Regions from separate parts of the Micromonospora sp. WMMD987 genome, predicted to be linked through region 1. Evidence: riboswitches for the same ligand, from Rfam matches in the RefSeq annotation. Region 1 holds a riboswitch; the other holds the start of a gene.
What was found. Region 1 has a riboswitch for cobalamin ahead of O7612_RS12445 (ribonucleoside-diphosphate reductase subunit alpha). Riboswitches for the same ligand answer to the same signal wherever they lie in the genome.

Region 1 (7,191 bases):
GCCCGGACTTCCAGGCGTACAGGTACATCGAGGAGAGCTTGCCGATGGTCGGCGCGCTGAGGAACAGGTTCAACGACTGCGACTGGTCGACGTACGGCGCCCGCGCGGCGGCCAGGTCGATCAGTGCCCGCTGCGGCAGCTCCCACGCGGTGCGGAACAGCTCCCGCACCTCGGCGGGCAGCTCGACGATGCCCTGCACCGAGCCCTCGGCCCGCTTGATCCGGTCGCGGATCTCCGGCGTCCACAGCCCGCGCGCCTTCAGCTCCCGCACCAGGTACGTGTTGACCTGGAGGAACTCCCCGGACATGGTTTCGCGCTTGAACAGGTTGGACACCTGCGGCTCGATGCACTCGTAGCAGCCGGCGATCGACGCGATCGTGGCGGTCGGGGCGATCGCCACCAGCAGCGAGTTGCGCAGGCCGTGCGCCGCGATCCGGGTACGCAGCGCGGCCCAGCGCCCGGTCTGGGTGGGCTCGGCCCCCCACAGGTCGGGGTGCAGGTCACCCCGGGCCGCCCGGGTCTGCGGGTACGCCGGGTGCGCGCCGAACCGTTCGGCCAGGTCGGTCGAGGTCTCCAGCGCGGTCAGGAAGATCTCCTCCTGCACCCGGGTGGACAACTCCCGGGCCGCCGCCGAGTCGAACGGCAGGCGCAGCGCGAACAACGCGTCCTGGAGCCCCATCAGCCCCAGCCCGACCGGCCGCCAGCGCGGGTTCGAGGCCGCCGCCTGCTCGGCCGGGTAGTAGTTGATGTCGATCACCCGGTCCAGGAACACCACCGCCGTCCGGACGGTCTCGCGCAGTTTGTCCCAGTCGACGCCGTCGCCGGTCAGGTGCGCGCCCAGGTTGACCGACCCCAGGTTGCACACGGCGGTCTCGGTGTCGCTGTTGACCTCCAGGATCTCGGTGCACAGGTTGGACAGGTGGATCGTGTTGCCCGGCACACCGGTCTGGTTGGACAGCCGGTTGGACGGATCCTTGAACGTCATCCACCCGTTGCCGGTCTGCGCCAGGGTGCGCATCATCCGTCCGTACAGGTCCCGTGCCCTGACGGTGCGGACCGCATTCTTCTCGGCGACCCGGTACGCCGCGTCGAACTCCTCGCCGTACAGGTCGGGCAGTTCCGGGGCGTCCGACGGGTCGATCAACGACCACTCGCCGTCGGCCTCGACCCGGCGCATGAACTCGTCGGGGATCCAGTTGGCCAGGTTGAGGTTGTGGGTACGCCGGGCCTCCTCGCCGGTGTTGTCCCGCAGCTCCAGGAACTCCTCGACGTCCGGGTGCCAGGGTTCCAGGTAGACGCAGGCCGCCCCCTTGCGCCGGCCGCCCTGGTTGACCGCCGCGACCCCGGCGTCGAGGGTCTTCAGGAACGGCACGATCCCGTTCGACCGGCCGTTGGTGCCCCGGATCAACGCGCCCCGGCCGCGCACCCGCGTGAAGGAGATGCCGATGCCGCCGGAGAACTTCGACAGCTTCGCCACCTGGTGGTACCGCTCGTAGATCGAGTCCAGCTCGTCGCGCGGCGAGTCGACCAGGAAACACGACGACATCTGGGTGTGCCGGGTGCCCGAGTTGAACAACGTCGGGGAACTCGGCAGGTAGGCCAGCGACGACATCAGCCGGTAGAACCCGACCGCCTCGTCGGGCGTGGTGGACAGCCCGCAGGCCACCCGCAGCAGCCAGTACTGCGGGGTCTCCACCACCAGCCGCGACCGCGGGTGCCGCAGCAGGTACCGGTCGGCCACCGTCCGCAGCCCGAAGTACTCGAACCGCAGGTCACCTGTGGGGTCGACAGCGTGGTCGACCTGCCCGGCGTGCCGGGCCACGAACGCGGCGGTGTCGTCGGCGATCAGGCCGAGACCGTGGGCGTACCGGACGGACTGGCTGAAGCCCGCCACCGCCTGCCCGCGTACCTCCTTCGCCACGGATGCGGCCAGCAGCCGCGCCGCCAGCCGGGAGTACTGCGGTTCCGTGCCGATCAGCTCCGCCGCCGTCTGGATCGACAGCCTGTCCACCTCGGCCGTGGTCGCCCCGTCGTAGAGGCCGGCGACCGTCGTGGTGGCCACCCGCAGCGGGTCCACCTCGGGCAGGTCGGTGGCCCACCGCCCGACCGCTCTGACGATCCGGTCGACGTCCACCGGCTCGGTGCCGCCGTCGGGCGTGCGCACCCGCAGCACCGGCCGGCGCGGCTCCACCTCGCCCACACCGGGTGGGGGACTCTCCTGTACGACCGTCATGACCTCTCCTCGCCGTCACCGATGACCATCGGACGCGGGAGAACGCCAACGGGCGCGGCGCGACGGCCGCCCCGGAACCTGGCGTCGGTCGTCCCGCGCGACCTCAGGCCGCCGCGCGCGGCAGCGCACGGCGCGCTGGCAGGTCTTCGGACTCGCGGGCCTGACCGGGGTCCACCGGTCGCCTACTGGCCGTCGCTTCCCGGACCTCGCGGTCCAGTGCTCGATGACGGCGGTCGTTCCCACTCACCGCTGCGGGGCAGTCCCGGATTTCCACCGGGTTCCCTGTTGCCTCGACCGCACCCGTCCGGGTGGGGCGAACCAGCTGCGTGGCACACCATATATGGCGTGCATGGGGGAGAGGCAACACTAGATGTCGCGGGGGCGTGTCGGATAACTCTCATCCGACCGTCCGGTGGCCCGCAGCGACGCCAGCAGCCGCAGCGCGTCGGCGTCGGCGCTGCCGGGCTCGGCGGTGAAGACCAGCATGACCGGCCCGGGGCTGCCGGGCAGCGGATAGGTGTCCCAGTCCAGGATGATGTCGCCGACCCCGGGGACCTGGAAGGTCTTGGTGCCGCTGACCGACTCGCGCACGTCGTGCCGGGACCACAGCCGACGGAACTCGGCGCTGCGGATGCTCAGCTCACCGACGATCGCGGTGGCCCGGGGATGGGTGGGGTCGGTGGCGACCGCGGCCCGCAACATGCCGATGTAGTCCATCGCCTGCCGCTCCCAGGCCGCGCACCGCCGCGTCCGCGTCGCCGCCTCGTCGAACATCAGCAGCAGCATGTTGAGCCGGTCCGGCGGGTGGCCGGCCGGGTCGCCGAGCAGCGCCACCGCCCACCGGTTCCAGGCGAGCAGGTCCAGGTGGCGGCCGAGCACCACCGCCGGGGTGTCCATCACCCGCAGCAGCCGCCGGGTGCTCTCCGGCACCCGCTCCGGACCGTGGTCCACCCGGGCCGGCACCGGCCGGCGGGCGGCGCGGGCCAGGGTGAACAGGTGCCGGCGTTCCCCGGCGTCGAGCCCGAGCGCGGCGGCGAGCGCGTCCAGCACGTCGTCGGACGGGCGGACCTCGCGACCCTGCTCCATCCGTTGGTAGTAGTCGGTGCTCAACCCGGCCAGCAGCGCCAGCTCCTCGCGGCGCAGCCCGGTGACCCGGCGGCGTCCGCCCGGCTCCAGGCCGACGTCGCGGGGGTGCAGCCGGCCGCGCCGGGCGCGCAGGAAGTCACCGAGTTCGCGGGCGTACGGATGGGTCATGGGGCCAGTGTGGCGCGGCCCGGACCGGCCCGGGTAGGTCTGCGGGACCTAGGCAACCGGGAACGACCGCGCCCGGCCGGTCCGCCCCTAGCGTCGACGCTCCCACCCCGACCGACCAGGAGCAGCAGATGACATGGACCACCGACCGCATCCCCGACCAGCACGGCCGCACCGCCGTCGTCACCGGCGCGAACTCGGGACTCGGCCTGGTCACCGCCGCCGCGCTGGCCCACCGGGGCGCGCACGTCGTGCTGGCCGTCCGCGACCCCGCCGCCGGTCGGCAGGCCGCCCGCCGGATCGGCGGGACCGTCGAGGTACGCGAGCTGGACCTGGCCTCGCTGGCCTCGGTACGGGCGTTCGCGGCGCGGCTGGCCGCCGACCATCCGGTGCTCGACCTGCTGGTCAACAACGCCGGCGCGGTGCTGCTCGGGCCGCGCCGCACCAGTGTCGACGGCCACGAGCTGCACCTCGCCACCAACCTGCTGGGCCACTTCGCGCTGACCGGCCTGCTGCTGGGCAACCTGGCCGCGGCAGGGGCCGCCCGGGTGGTCAGCCTCAGCTCGATCACCCACCGCAACGCGCACCTGGACTTCGCCGACCTGATGGGCGAGCGCGGCTACCGGGGCACCACAGCGTACGGCCGGTCCAAGCTCGCCACCACCGTCTTCGGCGTCGAACTGGACCGTCGGCTGCGCGCCGCCGGGTCGCCGGTCCTCAGCGTGCTGGCCCACCCCGGCGTCACCCGTACCAACCTGACTCCCCGGGCGTGGGAGCACCGGGGCCGGTGGGGCCGGGTGATCGCCCGGCTCGGCCTGCTGGCCACCCAGCCGGTGGAGCGGGGCGCGTTGCCCCAGCTGCGCGCCGCCACCGATCCCGGGGTACGGGGTGGCCAGTTCTTCGGCCCGGCCCGGTTCTTCCAGACCCGGGGTCCGGTCACCGAGGTCCGGTACAGCCCGGAGGCCGCCGATCCGGTCGTCGGCCGTCGGCTCTGGACGGCGGCCGAGGAACTGACCGGCGTCGGCTACCTCTGACACAGGGGCGCACTAGCATGGCTGCGGTCGGTGACGGCGGCGGAGACGAGGCGAGATGAGATGGCTGGGGCGGGTGCTGGGCGGTGGGAGCCGGCAGGTCCAGGAGGATCCGGTCCGGCAGGCGGCGCTGTCGGCCGAGGTGCGGCAGCGGTTCGGCACCCACCTGGCCGTCCGACCGGCCGACCAGGTGGCGGCGATCGTCGGCCTGCTCGACGACGGGGACGGCCTGGCGGTGGCGGCCGCGATCGTCGGTGAGTTCGCCGCCGCGGCCCACGCGGACCTGCTGGCGCAGACGGCGGAGCTGTACCGGCGTACCGGTCACCGGTTCCCGGTGGACCGGCGCAACTACCGGCCCCTGTGGCGGGAGGCCGGCGGGCGGCTGCACTGGCCGCTGTTCGCGCTGCCGGGCGGCCTGCACCCGTACGTGCACGTCGCCGCCGCCGCCACCGTGGTGGGGGCGCGGGCGTCGCAGCTGGTCCGGGCGACCGACCCGCATCCCCTGCTCGCCCACCTGTTCGAGGTGCTCGACCTCACCACCTGCGGCTGGGAGTACGGCCGGGTGCGGGTGGACCACGACGGGGCGTCACTGGTCGGTCGGCTGATCTCGACCACCCGGGACGTCCGGGCGGCGATGAAGGAGCCCCCGTCGCTGCCGCCGTCGGTGCGCGAACTCATGCGCACCAACCGGACGGTCGACGTCTTCGACCTCACCGGCGGCCGGGTCGTCGGCACCATCAACGTGGGCGGTGAGCTGCGACCGGCGCTGCTGACCTGACGCCGGGCCGACCGGCGGCCGACGCGGCTGCCGCCGGCCGGGTCCGCCGACCGCCGTCGACGCCCCGGTCCGGCGCACCGCCCACGACCGGGTCAGGCGAAGACCAGTTCCAGGTGGTGGTCGAGGACCGCCGTCGCCTGCTCCGGGGTGTACTGCCCGCCGAGCAGGTACATCCCCAGTCCCTCCACCAGCGCCAGCAACCCCGCCGCGGCGTCCGACGCTGCCCCTGCCCGGCCGGCGGGTGACGCCGGTGGACGCGGCAGCAGCCCGGCGACGAACTCCACCAGTTGCTCGGTGTCCGGCCGCAGGCCGGGAGCCGCCGCCGGGTGCAGGGCGGTCCAGGACAGGAACGCCAGCGCCACCCGGCCGTCCGCGCGGGCCGCCTCGTCCAGCGGCAGCAACGCCTCCAGCAGGGTGCGCAGCAGCAGTCGGGGCGCCGGGTCCGGGCCGAGCGCCGCGACCGCCGACTCGACCCGTGCCCGGCCCCGGTCGCGGACGACGGACAGGGCGAACGCCATCATCTCGTCCTTGGTGGTGAAGTAGTGCTGCACCATCCCGGCGGAGACCCCCGCCTCGGCGGCCACGTGCCGCAGGCTCACCGCCTCCAGGCCCCGGTCGGCGGCGACCCGCATGAGCGCGTCGGCGATCAGGGTGCGCCGCTGGCGGGGGTCGACCCTCTTGGGCATCGGGGTCCTACCGTCCCGTCGTCACGGTGCCGGCCGCACCGTCCACGGTGACCACCTGGCCGGTGACGATCCGCGAGGTGACGCCCGGCACGCTGATCACGGCCGGAATCCCGTACTCGCGGGCCACCGTGGGGCCGTGCGCCATGATCGCGCCGGTCTCGGTGACCAGGGCCGCGGCGGTCAGGAACAGCGGCGTCCAGCCCGGGTCGGTGGTGGCGGTCACGAGGATCTCCCCGGGTTCGAGGTACGCGGTGGCCGGGTCGGTGATCACCCGGGCCGGGCCGGTCACCCTACCCGTCGCCGCCCCCACGCCCCGCAGCAGTCCCTCCCCGTCGTCGCTGGCCGGCAGGGTGCTCTCCACGTCGGTCCCGTCGGAGAGGATCGCCACCGGCACCACCCGGCGGCGCAGTTCGCGCCGGTGCGTCGCCCGGCGTCGGGCGACCAGCCCGGTCAGGTCGGCGCCGTCGAGGGCCGCCTCGACCTCGTCGAGGGTGAGGAACATGACGTCGTCCGCCACCGGGAACAGCGTCGCCCCGATCAGCAGCAACTGCTCGCGGACGGCCTGGAGCCGGTACAGTCCGGCGAACTTCCCGGACTCCCGCAGTCCCGCCAGCCGCCGCGCCCGCCGCAGCAGGAAGACCGCGATCCGGCCCCGGACCGGGCGCTGCCGGACCGCCCGCGCGGCCAAGCTGTCGAGCGCGGCCCCGGCGGCTTCGGCGGCCTCGGCGAAACGCCGGTCGGGGGCCAGCGCGGGGTCGGTGAGCCGCAGGTAGTTCGCGATCGCCGCGAAGACCGGGGTGGGGTCCTCGGCCCAGCGCGGCACGCCGACGTCGGCCTCGGCCGCGGCCCGGTGGCCGTAGCGGGACAGGAAGGCGGACAGGTCGATCTCGGGCAGCCCGCCCCGGAGGTACCGGGCCGCCAGCTCGGCCGGTGGCGTGTCGAGGAGCAGCTCGCGGTGCGGCCGGGCGGCCGATGCCAGCGCCCAGAGCGCGAGGTCCATCTCGATGGTCACGTTGTGCGGGACGCCGCGCAGCACGGCGTGGATCTCGTCCTCGGTCGCGACCCCCTTGAGGAGCTGGGCGGGCAGGGCCGAGGCGAGCATGCCGGCCACGATCGGCCAGGTGAGGTCGTCGGCTGTCCCGTGGCCACCCTCGCCGTGGTCGCGGACGAACCGCAGCCGCTCGTGGGGCGTGTGGAGTTCCGGCGCCGTCG
Region 2 (7,191 bases), 930 kb from region 1:
CCGATGCACCGTCGACAGTTCCACGACCACGCCACGGGCGAGCAGGGCTCGATACACCTCGCTCACGGTGAGGTGCCCGCGGCCACCGACAGCGTGGGCGAGTTGGTCGAGCACTCCGCGGCGGGCCGCGGTGTTGCGCAGGCCAGCGCGGCGTAGTCGCTGCACCGCGGCGTTCACCCGCTCGGTCTCCGACGTGGTCAACCGCCGCTCCTCGCCGCGCAGTCACCGGTTCTATTGCAAGATAGTGGCAAGAGCATAGTTACGGCAGCAACCACGAGGAGTTCTGATGGCGGTCTACACCCTGCCCGATCTGCCCTACGACTACGGCGCGCTGGAGCCGGCCATGTCGGGCCAGATCCTGGAGCTGCACCACGACAAGCACCACGCCGCGTACGTCAAGGGCGCCAACGACGGCCTGGAGCAGCTCGCCGAGGCCCGCGCGAAGGGGGACTTCTCGACCCTGGTCGGCCTGGAGAAGACGTACGCGTTCAACCTGTCCGGGCACGTCTTGCACACGATCTTCTGGGGCAACCTGTCCCCGGACGGCGGTGACCGTCCCGACGGTGAGCTGGCCGCCGCGATCGAGGAACACTTCGGCACGTTCGACGCGTTCGCCGGGCAGCTGTCCGCCGCCACCAAGGGTGTGCAGGGCTCCGGATGGGGCGTGCTGGCCTGGGAACCGCTCGGGCAGCGGCTGATCGTGGAGCAGGTCTACGACCACCACGGCAACGTCGGCCAGGGCTCCATCCCGCTGCTGGTCTTCGACGCCTGGGAGCACGCCTACTACCTGCAGTACCGCAACGTCCGGCCGGACTACGTCGACCGGCTGTGGAACCTGGTCAACTGGTCGGACGTGATCGCCCGCTTCGACGCCGCCCGCGCCACCACGCCGAAGATCTGACGGTGACCAGCCCCACCCCGGCAGCGGCCGAACTGGTCCAACGCGCCGCCGGGGTCATCGCGGCCAAGCATCGCGGTGACCTCGGCGGCGCCGAGGAGCTGCTCGCCGCGTTCGGTTCCGAGCAGGCCAAGAGCCTCGGCTTCTACCTCCTGGCGGACCTGGGCCTCGGGCTGCTCCGCGCGCAGAGCGGCCAGTCCATGGACGATCTCGTACGGGAACTGTCCCTGCTCGTCGCCGTCACCGCCACCCCGCCCGACAGCTGACGGCGGTGGTCATCCGGTCGGTGCCGACGGCGCCACCAGACGTGCCGACGGCACCGACCGGAACGCCCGAGCCCGCGCGGCGCCTGCCGTCTTCCCCCGGCCGGCCCGCCGGCCGCGCCGCGCCGCGGGCCAGCGAGCGGGACGGTCGACCGTGGGGCGTCCCGAACCGCCTCACCCTCCTGCCAATATGATGCAGTTGCAAAGATGAGGCAACAAAGGGGGCGTTGTGCAGACGGCGGAGATCAAGCGGCGCTTCCTGGCGCACTTCGAGGCCAACGGACACACGGTGGTGCCCTCGGCACCGTTGCCCGCGATCTCGGATCCGAACCTGCTGTTCATCAACGCCGGAATGGTGCAGTTCGTCCCCTACTTCCTCGGCCAGCAGGCCGCGCCCTACCGGACGGCCACATCGGTGCAGAAGTGCATCCGGACGCCGGACATCGACGAGGTCGGTAAGACCAGCCGGCACGGCACGTTCTTCCAGATGAACGGCAACTTCTCGTTCGGCGACTACTTCAAGGCCGGGGCGATCCCCCTCGCCTGGGAGCTGTCGACCACCCCGGTGGAGCAGGGCGGTTTCGGGTTGGACCCGGAGCGGATCTGGGCGACGGTCTACCTGGACGACGACGAGGCGTACGACCTGTGGCTCAAGACCGGCGTGCCGGTCGAGCGCATCGTGCGGCGGGGCAAGGCGGACAACTTCTGGTCGATGGGCATCCCCGGCCCGGCGGGTCCCTGTTCCGAGCTGTACTACGACCGCGGCCCGGCCTACGGCGCCGAGGGCGGTCCGGAGGTCGACGAGGATCGCTACCTCGAGTTCTGGAACCTGGTGTTCATGCAGTACGAGATCGCCGACGTGGCGTCGAAGACCGACTTCCGGATCATCGGCGAGCTGCCGAACAAGAACATCGACACCGGGATGGGCCTGGAACGGATCGCCTCGATCCTGCAAGGGGTGGACAACCTCTACGAGATCGACGAAGTACGTCCCATTCTGGCCAGGGCCGCCGACCTGACCGGCAAACGGTACGGTGTGCACTCCGGGCAGGCGGCCAGCCAGTCCCACCCCGACGACGTCCGCCTGCGGGTCATCGCCGACCACGTCCGTACCGCGCTCATGCTCATCGGCGACGGGGTCAACCCGTCCAACGAAGGCCGGGGCTACGTGCTGCGGCGGATCATGCGTCGGGCGATCCGCGCCATGCGCCTGCTCGGCTGGCAGGGCAAGGCCCTGCCCGAGCTGCTTCCCGTCGCCCGCGACTGCATGGCCCCGTCGTACCCGGAACTCGCCGCCGACTTCGACCGCATCTCCTCGGCCGCCTACGCCGAGGAGGACACCTTCCTCGGCACGCTGCGCGCCGGTACCACCATCCTCGACACCGCGATCGCCGAGACCAAGAAAGCCGGACGCTCGTCACTGCCCGGCGACAAGGCGTTCCAACTGCACGACACGTACGGCTTCCCGATCGACCTCACCCTGGAGATCGCCAACGAGCAGGGCCTGACCGTGGACGCCGACGGGTTCCGGGCACTGATGACCGAGCAGCGCACCCGCGCGAAGGCCGACGCGAAGGCCCGCAAGACCGGCCACACCGACCTGTCGGCCTACCGGACGGTGCTGGACGCGCACGGACCCACCGACTGGTTGGCCTACGAGACGCTCGACACCGAATCCCGGGTCGTCGCGATCTGGTCCGGCGGCGCGACGGTGGACACCGCCGGGGCCGGCGACATCGTCACCGTCGCACTGGACCGCACCCCGTTCTACGCCGAGAGCGGCGGACAGGACTCCGACGCCGGCCTGCTCACCGGCCCGAACCTGCGCGCCGAGATCATCGACGTGCAGCGACCGGTCAAGGGCCTGATCGCGCACACCGTCCGGATCCTCGACGGCAGCCTCGCCGTCGGTGACCCGGTGCACGCCGCGGTCGACCCCGAGTGGCGCATCGGCGCCCGGCAGGCCCACTCGGGCACGCACGTCGTGCATGCCGCGCTGCGCCAGGTCCTCGGGCCGAACGCGCTGCAGTCGGGCTCGTACAACCGGCCCGGCTATCTGCGCCTGGACTTCGCCTGGCGCGGCGGCCTGACCGACACCACCCGCAGCGAGATCGAGGAGGTCGCCAATCTGGCGATCCGCCGTGACCTGCCCGTCGAGGTCCGCCACCTGCCGCTGGCACAGGCCCGCGCCGAGGGCGCCCTGGCCCTGTTCGGCGAGACCTACGACGACACCGTCCGGGTCGTCGAGATCGGTGGCGAGTGGTCCCGCGAGCTGTGCGGCGGCACCCACGTCGCGCACTCCGCGCAGATCGGCTCCCTCGCCCTCACCGGCGAATCGTCGGTCGGCGCCGGCCAACGTCGCATCGAAGCGGTCACCGGGATCGAGGCGTTCCGCTACCTGGCCCGCGAACGTGACCTCGTCAGCCAACTCGCCGCCCAGCTCAAAGCCCGCCCCGAGGAACTCCCCGACCGGATCACCACCCTGCTGGCGCGACTCAAGCAGACCGAACGCGAGGCCGACGACCTGCGCGGCCGGCTGATCGACCTGGACGCCGACACGTACGCCGCCAACGCCGTCGACCTCGACGGCGTCGCCTACGCCGGTATCACCACCACCGGCGACGCCCGCCGTCTCGCCGAGAAGGTCCGCGATCGCCTCGGCCGTCGCCCCGGCGTCGTCGGCGTCGTCGCCGGGGCGAGCATCGTCGTCGCCGTCACCCCCGCCGGTGTGCACCGCGGCCTGGCCGCCAACGACCTGATCAAGAGTCTGCTGGCCGGTAAGGGCGGTGGCAACGCCGCGTCCGCCCAGGGCAGAGCCGACGCGGATCCGGCGGAGCTGCTCGACCGGCTGCGGGACCTCGCCCGCGCCGCATGACACCTGACGCCGCTGACCTGCTGGCCGGGATGCAACGTGCCGTGGGGATCGTCGCCGCCCGCCACCGCGGCGACCTCCCCGGCGTCCAGGCGCTCACCGACGCGTTCACCGACGACGCCGAACGCGCCCACGCCTTCCTCCTGCTCACCGAACTCGCCCTCGCGATCACCAGCGACCACACCGGTAGGGAGTTACCCGTCATCGTCCGGGAGATCTCCCTGCGCATCGCCGCCCTCGCCGCCGCCGACTGACCCCACCACCCCAGGTCCCGCCGCCACCGTCCGGCACCCGCACAACAGGATCCGGCCCGGAGACGAACACGTCTGGCACGCGCCCCGGACGCCGGCCGCGGCGGGCGGCGGTGGGGCGGTAGGATCGCGGGCGGTGCTGGTTCGCCCCTCCCGTGCGCGGGTGGGGCGTCGTAAGAGGGAACCCGGTGCGAGACCGGGACTGCCCCGCAGCGGTGAGTGGGAACGACCGCCGTCAACGAAGCACTGGACCGCACGGTCTGGGAAGCGACGGCCAGTAGGCGACCCTGTGTCACGCCCACGAGTCCGAAGACCTGCCAGCGCTGCGCGTACCGCCGGTACGCGCCGTCGGCGGCCTCTCGGGAGGGCCAGGGCGGAATGCCGGTTACGCCGTGGCGTATCCGTCTTCCTCTCGGGTGGTCGTCGGACACCGCGAGGGAAGGACCACCTGTGACCACCTCATTCGGGCAGAGCACCGTGCTCGGCTATCCCCGTATCGGTTCCCACCGCGAGTGGAAAAAGGCCGTCGAGGCGTACTGGGCCGGCACGCTGGACGCCGCGGGCCTGGAGGACGTCGCGGCCGGGCTGCGGGCCGAGGTGTGGCGGACGCTGCGTGACGCCCGGCTCGACGCGATCCCGTCCAACACGTTCTCCTACTACGACCACATGCTCGACACCGCCGTCGCGGTCGGTGCGGTCCCCCGCCGGTTCGCCCGGCTCGGCCTCGGTCACCTCGACACCTACTTCGCCATGGCCCGTGGTGTCGATGCCGCGCCCGCGTTGGAACTCACCAAGTGGTTCGACACCAACTACCACTACCTGGTGCCGGAGATCGACCCCGACACCGTGTTCGCGGCGAATCCGGCAAAGGCGCTGGGCGAGTATGCGCAGGCACGTGACCTCGGCATCACCACCCGTCCGGTGCTGGTCGGGCCAGCCACCTTCCTGCTGCTGGCCAAGGGCGACGACCCGTTCGCCCGGCTCGACGACCTGGTCGACACGTACGCCCGGATCCTCACCGCCCTGGCCGACGCGGGCGTGGCCTGGATCCAACTGGACGAACCCGCCTACGTCGCCGACCGCACCCCGGCCGAGATCGACGGTCTGCGGCACGCCTACCGACGCCTCGGTGAGCTGCCCCACCGCCCCCGGATCTTCGTCGCCACCTACTTCGGTGACCTCGGCGACGCGCTGCCGGCGCTGCTGGACACCCCGGTCGAGGCGGTCGGCCTGGACCTGGTCGCCGGCCCGGGCAACCTGCACCGGCTCGCCGCAGCCGGTCCCCTGCGCGGCAGGACCGTCGTCGCCGGTCTGGTCGACGGGCGCAACATCTGGCGCACGGATCTACGCGCCGCTGTCGCCGCCGGTGCCACGGTCGGCGGACTGGCCGACCACGTGGCGGTGTCCACGTCCTGTTCGCTGCTGCACGTCCCGGTCGACCTGTCCGCCGAGACCTCCCTCGACCCGGAACTGTCCGCTCGACTCGCGTTCGCCCGGCAGAAGGTCGACGAGGTGGTCCTGCTCGGCCGGGCGCTGCGCGACGGCACCACCAGCCTGCCGGCCCCGCCGCCGTCCGTCCCGCCGGCGTGGCGGCACGATGACGTACGCGGCCGGTTGGCGGCGCTGCGCCCCACCGACCGGCACCGCGGCGACTACGCCGAGCGGGCCGCCCGCCAACAGGAACGGTTGGGGCTGCCGGACCTGCCGACCACCACGATCGGCTCGTTCCCGCAGACCACCGAGCTGCGCCGGGCCCGTGCCGCACACCGCGCCGGCACTCTCGACGACGCCGGCTACACGCAGCGGATGCGCGCCGAGGTGGAGCAGGTCATCCGGTTGCAGGAGCGGCTGGGCCTGGACGTGCTGGTGCACGGTGAGCCGGAGCGCAACGACATGGTCCAGTACTTCGGGGAGCAGCTCGACGGTTTCGCCGCCACCACGCACGGCTGGGTGCAGTCCTACGGCTCCCGGTGCGTCCGCCCGCCGATCATCCACGGGGACGTGGCCCGCCGTGCCCCGATGACCGTCGAGTGGTCCACCTACGCGCAGTCGCTGACCGACCGCCCGGTCAAGGGCATGCTCACCGGCCCGGTCACCATCCTGGCCTGGTCGTTCGTCCGTACCGACCAGCCCCTGGCCGACACCGCCGACCAGGTCGCGCTCGCGCTGCGCGACGAGTGCCGCGACCTGGAGGCCGCCGGGATCCGGATCATCCAGGTCGACGAACCCGCCCTGCGGGAGACCCTGCCGCTGCGCCGGGCCGACCAGACGGCGTACCTGGACTGGGCGGTGAACGCGTTCCGTCTCGCCACCAGTGGCGTCGCCGACGACACCCAGATCCACACCCACCTGTGCTACAGCGAGTTCGGCGAGGTGATCACCGCGATCGACGCTCTCGACGCCGATGTCACGAGCATCGAGGCGTCCCGCTCGAAGATGGAGATCCTCGACGACCTCGCCGCGATCGGCTACCGCCGGGGCGTCGGCCCCGGGGTGTGGGACATCCACTCGCCCCGCATCCCGCCCCACGATGAGGTGGTCGACGCGCTCCACCGGGCCGTCGCGGCCGTGCCCGCCCGGCGGTTGTGGGTCAACCCGGACTGCGGTCTGAAGACCCGTGCCTACGCCGAAGTCGAGGCGTCCCTCCGACACCTGGTCGCAGCCGCCATCGAGGTCCGCCGGAGCTGATCGGGCAGGTACGGGCGGGCTCCCTCACGGAGTCCGCCCGTACCTCCTGCGCATTCCGCCTACGGGCAGGCCCGGGCGGCTCGGGTGAGTGCCCTGGGTGCGGCTGGTGTCCGTCTCCTTTGCCGAGTCGGGTGAACTCGACAGGGAGCGGTGCGGTCGCGCGCAGCACCGGATGTCGTGCTGTCGCCGATGGCCGACCCGCCCGCGAAGGTCGCCGAG

Region 2: another riboswitch for cobalamin. It lies ahead of metE (5-methyltetrahydropteroyltriglutamate--homocysteine S-methyltransferase); the one in region 1 lies ahead of O7612_RS12445 (ribonucleoside-diphosphate reductase subunit alpha).

Annotation. Positions count from the first base shown of each region.
Region 1 covers NZ_CP120861.1:2,951,914-2,959,104, forward strand. Annotated here, with positions in the region: gene O7612_RS12445 (ribonucleoside-diphosphate reductase subunit alpha) at 1-2,233, opposite strand, end outside; cobalamin riboswitch at 2,353-2,571, opposite strand; gene O7612_RS12450 (helix-turn-helix transcriptional regulator) at 2,600-3,487, opposite strand; gene O7612_RS12455 (oxidoreductase) at 3,616-4,518, shown strand; gene O7612_RS12460 (hypothetical protein) at 4,574-5,293, shown strand; gene O7612_RS12465 (TetR/AcrR family transcriptional regulator) at 5,386-5,979, opposite strand; gene O7612_RS12470 (PEP/pyruvate-binding domain-containing protein) at 5,987-7,191, opposite strand, start outside.
Region 2 covers NZ_CP120861.1:3,883,445-3,890,635, forward strand. Annotated here, with positions in the region: gene O7612_RS16345 (transcriptional repressor) at 1-201, opposite strand, end outside; gene O7612_RS16350 (superoxide dismutase) at 287-901, shown strand; gene O7612_RS16355 (superoxide dismutase) at 904-1,164, shown strand; gene alaS (alanine--tRNA ligase) at 1,391-4,036, shown strand; gene O7612_RS16365 (superoxide dismutase) at 4,033-4,287, shown strand; cobalamin riboswitch at 4,408-4,621, shown strand; gene metE (5-methyltetrahydropteroyltriglutamate--homocysteine S-methyltransferase) at 4,735-6,972, shown strand.